Regions from separate parts of the Comamonas sp. AG1104 genome, predicted to be linked through region 3. Evidence: predicted binding sites of a transcription regulator. Region 3 holds the regulator's gene; each other region holds the start of a gene.
What was found. Region 3 encodes sigma-54, which starts transcription at its own class of promoters, with help from an activator protein. Its sites were predicted from a motif close to TGGCANGNAANCTGCTTT; they were not measured.
Positions count from the first base shown of each region.

Region 1: the regulator sigma-54 is predicted to act here: its motif matches at 2,044-2,061, upstream of glnA (type I glutamate--ammonia ligase).
Region 2: the regulator sigma-54 is predicted to act here: its motif matches at 1,996-2,013, upstream of DFO48_RS12410 (TorF family putative porin).

Region 1 covers NZ_QQAS01000007.1:117,446-120,721, forward strand. The annotation lists gene DFO48_RS19770 (sterol desaturase family protein) at 1-886, shown strand, start outside; gene DFO48_RS19775 (EI24 domain-containing protein) at 901-1,788, shown strand; gene glnA (type I glutamate--ammonia ligase) at 2,111-3,276, shown strand, end outside.
Region 2 covers NZ_QQAS01000004.1:111,115-114,390, forward strand. The annotation lists gene DFO48_RS12400 (Bug family tripartite tricarboxylate transporter substrate binding protein) at 1-250, shown strand, start outside; gene DFO48_RS12405 (sulfatase) at 364-1,692, shown strand; gene DFO48_RS12410 (TorF family putative porin) at 2,067-2,819, shown strand; gene glnK (P-II family nitrogen regulator) at 2,837-3,175, shown strand; gene DFO48_RS12420 (ammonium transporter) at 3,215-3,276, shown strand, end outside.
Region 3 covers NZ_QQAS01000003.1:709,952-713,227, forward strand. The annotation lists gene DFO48_RS11790 (aspartyl/asparaginyl beta-hydroxylase domain-containing protein) at 1-750, shown strand, start outside; gene DFO48_RS11795 (RNA polymerase factor sigma-54) at 926-2,527, opposite strand; gene lptB (LPS export ABC transporter ATP-binding protein) at 2,673-3,276, opposite strand, start outside.

The DNA.
Region 1 (3,276 bases), on a different contig from region 3:
GCTTGAAGATGGCTACACGGCCACCGGCTGGCTGTTGGTGGGGCTGCTGCAGATAGCGGTCATGGTCGCGGTGATCGTGCCGCTGCAGCGCTGGCGGCCGGTCGAGCCTGTGGTGGACCGCCAGGCGATTCGTGTGGACATCCTCTACACGCTGATTCACCGGCTGGGAATTTTCCGGCTGGCATTGTTCTTCACGATCGATCCCTTGTGGGATGCCCTCATGGGCAGGCTTCATGTTTGGGGCATGCCTGGCTTTCATCTAGACGATATCTGGCCGGGCGTGACGGACAATGCCTGGGTCAGTCTGTTGATGTATCTGGTCGTCTTCGATCTGGTCGAGTACTGGATTCATCGCGGTCAGCACGGTTTTACCTGGTGGTGGAAGCTGCATGCCGTGCACCACTCGCAGCGCCAGATGACGGTGTGGAGCGACAACCGCAATCACCTGCTCGACGACGTGATCCATGACGCCATCATCGTGCTGGTAGCACAGCTGATTGGCGTGGCTCCGGGGCAGTTCGTGGCCATCGTGGCCCTGACCCAGCTCAGCGAGAGCTTTCAGCATGCCAATGTGCGCATCTGGTTTGGCCAACTGGGCGAGCGCCTGTGGATCAGTCCGCGCTTTCACCGCCGTCATCACGCCATCGGTATCGGTCACGAACCCATGGCGCCTGTGCGCAACAAGAAGGTGCACGGCAATAACTTCGGCGTATTGTTGCCCTGGTGGGACATATTGTTTGGTACGGCCAACTTTGATCTGCGCTATGACCCCACTGGCATTCGCGATCAGGTGCAAGCGAATGCAAAAGGACAATTGCGCGACTATGGCCGTGGCTTCTGGGCGCAGCAGTGGCTGGCAGTCCTGCGATTGATGGGTCGCGCATAAGTCAATCCTTGAGTATGCTTGCCAGCATGAGCTTGCTACTCGACTCTTTTTGGCGTGCCCTGGCGTATTGCCTGCATAAGCGGGTCATTGTCTGGTCACTCTTGCCGCTTCTGGCCATGGCCTTGATGGCCTGGCTTTTGGGTTACTTCTTCTGGGCCGATGCGGTTCTCAAGGTGCAAAGCCTGCTGGACGGGGTTGGCTGGCTGCATTCCCTGTGGCTATGGCTGCAAGGGCTGGGCCTTGGGTATGCCTCGGAGGTGGTGGCTTCCATTTTTGTGGTGTTGGGAGCAATGCCGGTACTCGTGGTACTGGTATTGCTGCTGGTGGGCCTGTTCATGGCACCAGTGCTCACGCAACTGGTGGCCGAGAAGCGCTTTGTCGGGCTGGAGAAAAAGCATGGCGGCTCTACCGTGGCCAGCCTGGTCTGGTCGGGCGGCTCCACGCTGATTGCGCTGCTGGCCTTGTTTGTCACTTTGCCGCTATGGGTGTTCCCGCCGCTGATGCTGGTGGTGGCGCCCCTGATCTGGGGATGGCTCACCTACAGGGTCATGGCATTTGACGCCTTGTCCGAGCATGCCAGCAAGGATGAGCGCCGGGCCCTGTTTGCCCGTCACCGCATGTCGCTCATTCTGATGGGGGTGATCTGCGGCTATCTGGGCGCAGCACCCGGTGTGGTCTGGATTTCCGGGCTGCTGTTCCTGGCTGCTTTCTGGATTCTGGTTCCGATTGCGATCTGGATTTATGCGCTGGTGTTTGCCTTCTCTGCACTGTGGTTTGCCCACTTCTGTCTGGCGGCGCTGGAGCAGATGAGGGCGCAGACCCTGCCGAGTGCTGCCGACCCACAGGTCCCGTTTGCACCTGGTGCAGATGATTCGGATGGTGCAGCTTCGGTGGCTCGCTGAAAAGCGTCTGCAGCAGGTTGGATCAGGTGTCATGCACCAAAAACAATCCCATTTCAGAATTGCACCATCTTGGTGCAAGTAAATTCACCAAGATGGTGCAATTGTGCTGCGTGCTCTGGCAGTGCGACAATGCGCGTCTGTTTGGTGCAGTTTGCAGATGCAGCTCTGGTAAGTGCTTATGTCTTGTGCCGAATGTCTTTACACCAAGGCTCGGTTTCGGTGCGCAGATGTTGTTGTGAGGCGCCAAGGTCGAGTTGGCACGCAAACTGCTAGATACTATTCATTCTTTATTTGATCAGCCAAAGTTGGCAGGAGAGATCTAATGGCGAAGACCGTTGCAGACGTGATGCAGATGGTGCAGGATAACGAGGTCAAGTTCGTGGACCTGCGCTTTACCGATACCCGCGGCAAGGAACAGCACGTGACCGTGCCCGTGTCGCACTTCGACGAGGACAAGTTCACCTCGGGCCATGCTTTCGACGGTTCTTCCGTTGCCGGCTGGAAGGGTATCGAAGCCTCGGACATGCAGCTGGTTCCCGATCCCAACACTGCCAATATCGATCCCTTCTTCGAAGAAACCACACTGATTCTGCAGTGCGATGTGATCGAACCCGGTGATGGCAAGGCCTATGATCGCGATCCCCGCTCCATCGCCAAGCGTGCCGAAGCCTACCTGAAGGCCTCCGGCCTGGGCGATACCGCTTACTTCGGTCCCGAACCCGAATTCTTCATCTTCGACGGCGTGCGTTGGGGCACGGAGCCTCACAACCCCTTCTTCGAAATCGAAGAATACGAGGCTCCCTGGAACACCGGCACCAAGTTCGAGACCGGTAACCGTGGTCACCGTCCTCGCGTCAAGGGTGGCTACTTCCCCGTGCCTCCCGTTGACAGCACCCAGGACATGCGTGCAGAGATGTCGCTGCTGCTGGAAGCGGTCGGTATTCCCGTCGAAGTGTTCCACCATGAAGTGGCTGGTGCCGGTCAGAACGAAATCGGCACACGCTTCTCGACCCTGGTCGAGCGTGCCGACTGGACACAGCTGCAGAAGTACATCATCTGGAACGTGGCCAACACCTACGGCAAGACGGCAACCTTCATGCCCAAGCCCTACGCTGGCGATAACGGCTCCGGCATGCACGTGCACCAGTCCGTGTGGAAGGATGGCAAGAACCTGTTCGCCGGCGACGGCTATGCCGGTCTGTCCGACTTCGCCCTGTACTACATTGGCGGCATCATCAAGCACGCTCGTGCGCTGAATGCCATCACCAACCCCGGCACCAACAGCTACAAGCGTCTGGTTCCCGGCTTCGAAGCGCCCGTGAAGCTGGCTTACTCGGCCAAGAACCGCTCGGCCTCCATCCGTATTCCTTACGTCAGCAACCCCAAGGCTCGCCGCGTGGAAGCCCGCTTCCCCGATCCTCTGATGAACCCCTACCTGGGTTTCGCAGCTCTGCTGATGGCCGGCCTGGACGGCGTGGAAAACAAGAT
Region 2 (3,276 bases), on a different contig from region 3:
GGAGCTGGGCGTGAACCTGGTCGGCACGGGCTGGAATACCTTGTTCGCGCCGCAAAGCATGGCGCCAGCCACGGTGCAGCGCCTGTCGCAGCTGGTGCAGGAGGTGATGAAGGAAGCCGACACGCAGCACAAGTTCGCCGTCTCCAACCTGGTGCCCGTGGTCAGCAGCGCGCAGGAGACGGAAAAAATGCTCAAGGCCTACCGCGCGCAATGGTCGCCGGTGGTGCAGCGCTCGGGCTTCAAGCCCTGATATTTGAGGAGCACCTATCGCTTGTTACCAAACATTTTCAGCATTAAATCTATTCAGAATCCTTGCATAACAAGCGATAGAAGCTCCTTTTTTTGAATGTTCTCCGTTCTCTCATGACCGACTCCCGCCCCAATCTGATCTTCATCCTGGCCGATGACCTCGGCTATGCCGACCTGGGCTGCACCGGTGCGCGCGATGCGCACAACAACGCCACCGACGTCTCGCCGCGCCTGGACGCCATGGCCGCCCAGGGCCTGCGCTTCACGCGCGGCTACTCCAACTCGTCGGTGTGCTCGCCCACGCGCTTTGCGCTGGCCACGGGCCGCTGGCAGTACCGCCTGCGCGGTGCGGCCGAGGAGCCCATCGCCAGCGTGCATGGCGACAAGGTGCTGGGCCTGCCGCCCGATCACCCCACGGTGGCCTCGCTGCTGCGCGACGCCGGCTATGCCACGGCCCTGGTCGGCAAATGGCATCTGGGCTACCCCCCGCATTTCGGCCCGCGCCTGTCGGGCTACGAGGAGTTCTACGGCTTTCACGCCGGCGGCGCCGACTACTTCGCCCACTGCGATCCGCGCGGGCGCCCCGACTTCTGGCGCAACGAGGAGCCGCACACCGAAGACGGCTACCTGACCGATCTGCTGAGCCGCCGCGCCGTGGACTTCGTCAAACGCCAGACGGCCAAGCAGCCCTTCTACCTCTCGCTGCACTACAGCGCGCCGCACTGGCCCTGGCTGACGCGCGAGGACCGCGCCGAGTCCGAACGCCTGCAAGGCATGGGCAAGCATATCGACGGCGGCTCCATCGACACCTATCAGCGCATGATCCATCACATGGACGAAGGCATCGGCTGGCTGCTGGATGCGCTGGAGGAAAAAGGCATGAGCGAGAACACGCTCATCGTCTTCACCAGCGACAACGGCGGCGAGCGCTTCTCCAATACCTGGCCTTTCGTGGGCCAGAAGATGGATCTGCTCGAAGGCGGCATCCGCGTACCTTTGCTGGCACGCTGGCCGGCGCGCATGACGGCCGGCGCCGTCTGCGACACGCCCAGCCTGACCATGGACTGGTCGGCCACCTTCCTGGCCGCTGCCGGCGTATCGGCAGATGCCGACTATCCGCTGGATGGCATCAGCCTGCTGCCCCTGATGCAGGATCAAAGCTGGATGCCCGAGCGCGACCTGGCCTGGCGCATGAAGCACCGCGAGCAAAAGGCCTTGATACGCGGCGACTGGAAATACCTGCAGATCGAGGGCATCGAATACCTGTTCAACATCGCCAGCGACCCGCGCGAGCGCGCCAATCTGCGTGATCGTGAGCCCCGGAAGCTGGCCGAGTTGCGCAGCGCCTGGGAGCTCTGGAATCGGGACCTGCCGCCGATTCCCGAAGAAGCCAAGGTCTCGCTGGTGTTCACCAAGGCAGACCTGCCCCAGGCCAGCTTCTGAGCTGCGCGCGACCTGCAAGCCCATCGCCCTGGCGATGGGCTTTTTTTGCGTCCGCGCCAAACGGAGAGCACGCACTCACTTGCAAATCACCTGTTTGGTGCAAAAAGACGCGCAAAAGCCGGGCCATGGCGGTGCATCGCAAAAACGCACCATCCTGGTGCATCCGGTTCAGGCCGCAGCCCGGGTGGCGAAAGTTGCGCACAGTGATTGTGAAAACTCGTAGCTTTTTGTACCGGGCAGCTATGGCCCGCCGCCTGTTCCAGGGCCTTGGGCAGCGAACCGCGCCGCAGCCGCCGCAGAGACTGGCACGGTCTGTGCTTTGAGAGTTCATCCGAGATTTTTGCCACGAAATTTTCAAACCGGAGGAACCCTGAATGCCTAGTCCCGCTGCAAGCCGTTTCAAGACTTTCGCCAAGACTGCCGCCCTGGCCTGCGCCGTTGTCGCCCCCATGTGGGCCCATGCCCAGCTCTCCGCCAACGTTGCCCTGACCACCAACTACAAGTTCCGTGGCCAGGATCAGGACGCCAGCCGCACCAAGGCCGTCAAGCCCGCGCTGCAAGGCGGTTTTGACTACACGTTCGGCGACAGCGGCTTCTACGTCGGCAACTGGAACTCCTCCGTGGACTGGCTGCCCGGCAACTCGCTGGAAACCGACTTCTACGGCGGCTACAAGTTCAAGGCCGCCGATGTGGACTGGGACGTGGGCATGCTGACCTATGTGTACTCGGGCAATGCCAACGGCAACACCACCGAGATCTACGGCTCCGGCACCTATGGCCCGTTCACGGCCAAGTACTCGCACACAGTGTCCAAGGACTACTTCGGCTGGGCCGGAGCCAAGGCCGGCTCGGGCCTCAAGGGTCGCAACACCGGTTATCTGCAGTTCTCCTACAGCCAGGAAGTGATGCCCAAGGTGACACTGAAAGCATCAGTTGGTTACACCCATTTCTCCAGCGACATCAAGGACCTGGGCGTTCCCAACTATGTGGACTACAGCGTCGGTGGTGCCTATGACCTGGGCGACGGCTTCTCTGCAGGTGCAGCGGTGACCGGCGCCAACAAGAAGGCCTACTTCGGCGATGTGAACAAGGCGCGTCTGATTCTGACGCTCTCCAAGACTTTTTAATTTTTCAGGAGCCCGTCATGAAAATGGTGATCGCCATCATCAAACCCTTCAAGCTCGACGAAGTGCGTGAAGCTCTTTCCCAAATCGGTGTGCAAGGCATCACCGTGACCGAAGTCAAGGGCTTTGGCCGTCAGAAGGGTCACACCGAGCTGTACCGCGGTGCCGAGTATGTGGTGGACTTTCTGCCCAAGCTCAAGATCGAGGCCGCGATTGCCGACGATCTGGTGGACGCCGCCATCGACGCCATCGAGGGCGCGGCCCGCACCGGCAAGATCGGCGACGGCAAGATCTTTGTGCAGGCGCTGGAGCAGTCGATCCGTATCCGTACAGGAGAAACCGGCGACGCGGCCCTGTAAAGGCCCAGTCTCTCTGGAACCGTTTTGAGAAAGATTGCCATGATCAAGAAACTATTGAGCGCAGGCCTGGGACTGGGCCTGCTGGCTGCCGGCGCCACCGG
Region 3 (3,276 bases):
TATCTGCCCACCAGCACCTTTCCCGAACTGGCGCCGCTGCAGGCCAATTGGCGCGAGATCCGCGAGGAAGCCGTCAATCTGCAAAAGAACATGCAGATCAAGGCTGCCGCCAACAACGATGACGCAGGCTTCAACTCCTTCTTCAAGACCGGCTGGAAGCGCTTCTACCTCAAGTGGTACGGCGATGCCCACCCTTCGGCCATGGAGCTGTGCCCCAAGACCACGGCCCTGGTGAAGTCGATTCCCAGCGTCAAGGCCGCCATGTTTGCCGAGCTGCCGCCCGGCGCCAAGCTCAATCTGCACCGCGACCCCTATGCGGGCTCGCTGCGCTATCACCTGGCCGTGCTGGCCCCCAACGACGACCGCTGCATGATCGAGGTCGACGGCAAGCCCTATAGCTGGCGCGAAGGCGAAGGCGTGATCTTCGACGAGACCTATATGCACTGGGCCGAGAACCGCTCGGAAGGCAACCGCATCGTGCTGTTCTGCGACGTGGAACGCCCCATGACCAATGGCTTTGCCCAGTGGCTCAATCACTGGCTGGGCAAGAACGTGGTGGCCGCCGCCAGCTCGCCCAACAACGAGGGCGATCCGCGCGGCATGATCAGCAAGCTGTTCAAGATCTCGTTCTATGCCGGCAAGTACCGCCGTGCCTTCCGCGACTGGAATCCGACCTTCTACAAGATCCTCAAGTTCGGACTGATGATTGGCGTGCTGGTCTGGTTTATCTGGTGGTTGGTACCGAATTAACCCCCTGAGGCGCTTTGCGCCTTCCCCCTTTCTCTTCGGAAGGGGGACGACATCTTCGCTGCAGGGCGGCCTTTGCTTGCTGTCCCTCACTTGGATCTTGCTTCATCAAGACATATGGCTCTAAACAAAAAGCCGCTGTGCGATGCATCAGCGGCTTTCTTGTTTCTAAGGCGCCCTACAGCGCCTTGCGCAGCGTGGTCGTCGGTATCTTGAGCTGCTCGCGGTACTTGGCCACCGTGCGGCGCGCGCACTCGATGCCCTGCTCCTTGAGCATGTCTGCCAGCTTGGCGTCCGACAGCGGCTTCTTGGCATCTTCGGCATCGACAAACTGCTTGATCAGCGCACGCACGGCCGTGCTGGAGGCACTGCCGCCGGTTTCCGTGCCCAGGCCCGAGCCGAAGAAATACTTGAGCTCGAACGTGCCCTGGGGCGTGGCCATGTACTTGGCGGTGGTCACGCGGCTGATGGTGGACTCGTGCAGGCCCAGCGTATCGGCGATATCGCGCAGCACCAGCGGGCGCATGGCCAGCTCGCCATGCACAAAGAAGTTCTTCTGCCGCTCCACGATGGCTTCGGAAACACGCAAGATGGTGTCGAAGCGCTGCTGGATGTTCTTGATGAACCAGCGCGCCTCCTGCAACTGCTGCTGCAGCGCTGCATGACCGTCGCTGTTCTTGTGGCGACGCAGCACGCTGGCATAGATGTCGTGCACGCGCAGACGTGGCATGACCTCGGGGTTGAGCTGCACGGAAAAGTCCGCCCGGCCGGCGCCGGCCCGCACCGGGCGCACGATGACATCGGGCACCACGATATGGCGCTCCACGTCGACAAAGCGGCGCCCCGGACGCGGCTCCAGCCTGGCGATCAGGGCCATGGCTTCGCGCAGTTGCTCTTCGCGCGCGCCGCACAGGCTGGTGAGCTTGCGCAGATCGCGCCGCGCCAGCAGGTCCATGGGCTGCGCACAGATGGATTGCGCCAGCAGCAGCCGGTTCATATGCGCCTCGGTCGTGCCCTCGTCCTCGGCAGTGCGGATCAGGTCGCGCAGCTGCAGCTGCAGGCACTCGGCCAGATCACGCGCGCCCACGCCCACGGGCTCCAGACTTTGCAGCAGCTTCAGAGCAATGACAAAGTGCTGCTCCAGCTCCTCGCGCTCTTCCAGGTCGTCGCCGGCAAGGCTTTGCGCCAGCTCCTGCAGGGAATCCTCGAGATAGCCATCGTCGCTGAGCGACTCGATGAGAAAGCGCAGTGCCGCCATGTCCGCCGCGCCCAGATGCAGGCTCAGCGCCTGACGATGGAGAAAGTCGGTCAGGCTCTGGTGCTCGCGCGCCAGATCGATGGCATCGGTTTCGTCATCGCCATCGCGGTTGCGCGTGGAGCTGCTGGCCGAGGGCGTCTCCCACTCGCTGCTGGATTCGCCGCCCCACTCCCCGTCCTGGCCGTCCATGCCGTCGGCCTCCCAGTTCAGCGTTTCAGGGGTTTCGGGGGTTGATGCTTCCGCTACCGTTTCAGTAGCTGATTGCGCTTGCAATGATTCATTTTCAGAACGAATACCATCTGAAGTGCTGTATTCACTGGCGCTAGCAGCTACATCTACAGGAGCATCTCCCGCAGTTTCAGCCTCATCGCCCGCACGCTCCAGAAAAGGGTTGTCGACCAGCATCTGCTCGACTTCCTGCGCCAGCTCCAGAGTGGAGAGCTGCAGCAGCTGAATGGATTGCTGCAGCTGCGGCGTAAGCGACAAATGCTGCGAAACGCGTAGCGAGAGACCTGGCTTCATCGAGGCGCGGCCCCCAGACAATCATTGCAAACGCGCGCAGTGCTATGGGTTTGCCGCCGGGCTGCCCCAAGGCAAACCTCGGCGCTGCCGGTCAGGGTCCCTTCCGGGGGCAGCGACCACACAAAGTGAGGGAGCGTGGGAGTCATCACATCCTGAAATGTTCGCCCAGATAGACGCGGCGCACATCGGCGTTCTCCACGATCTCCTCGGGCGTGCCTTCGGCCAGCACATGGCCGTCGCTGATGATGAAGGCGTGGTCGCAGATGCCCAGCGTCTCGCGCACGTTGTGGTCGGTAATCAGCACGCCGATGCCGCGTTCCTTGAGGAAGCCGATGATGCGCTGGATCTCGATCACCGCAATCGGATCGATACCGGCAAACGGCTCGTCAAGCAGGATGAAGCGCGGCTGCGTGGCCAGGGCACGCGCGATTTCCACGCGCCGGCGTTCACCGCCGGACAGCGCCAGCGCCGGCGACTGGCGCAGATGCTCGACGCGCAGCTCCTGCAACAGGCCGGTGAGGCGCTTTTCGATCTCGCCCTGCGTCAGTGTCTTGCCCTGCTCGTCTTTTTGCAGCTCCAGCACGGCACGCACATTGTCTTCCACGCTGAGCTTGCGAAAGATAGAGGCTTCCTGGGGCAGATAGGACAGGCCCAGGCGCGAACGCTGGTGGATCGGCATGCCGCCCACCGGCTGGCCGTCGATGAAGATCTCGCCGCCGTCGCTGCGCACCAGGCCCACGATCATGTAG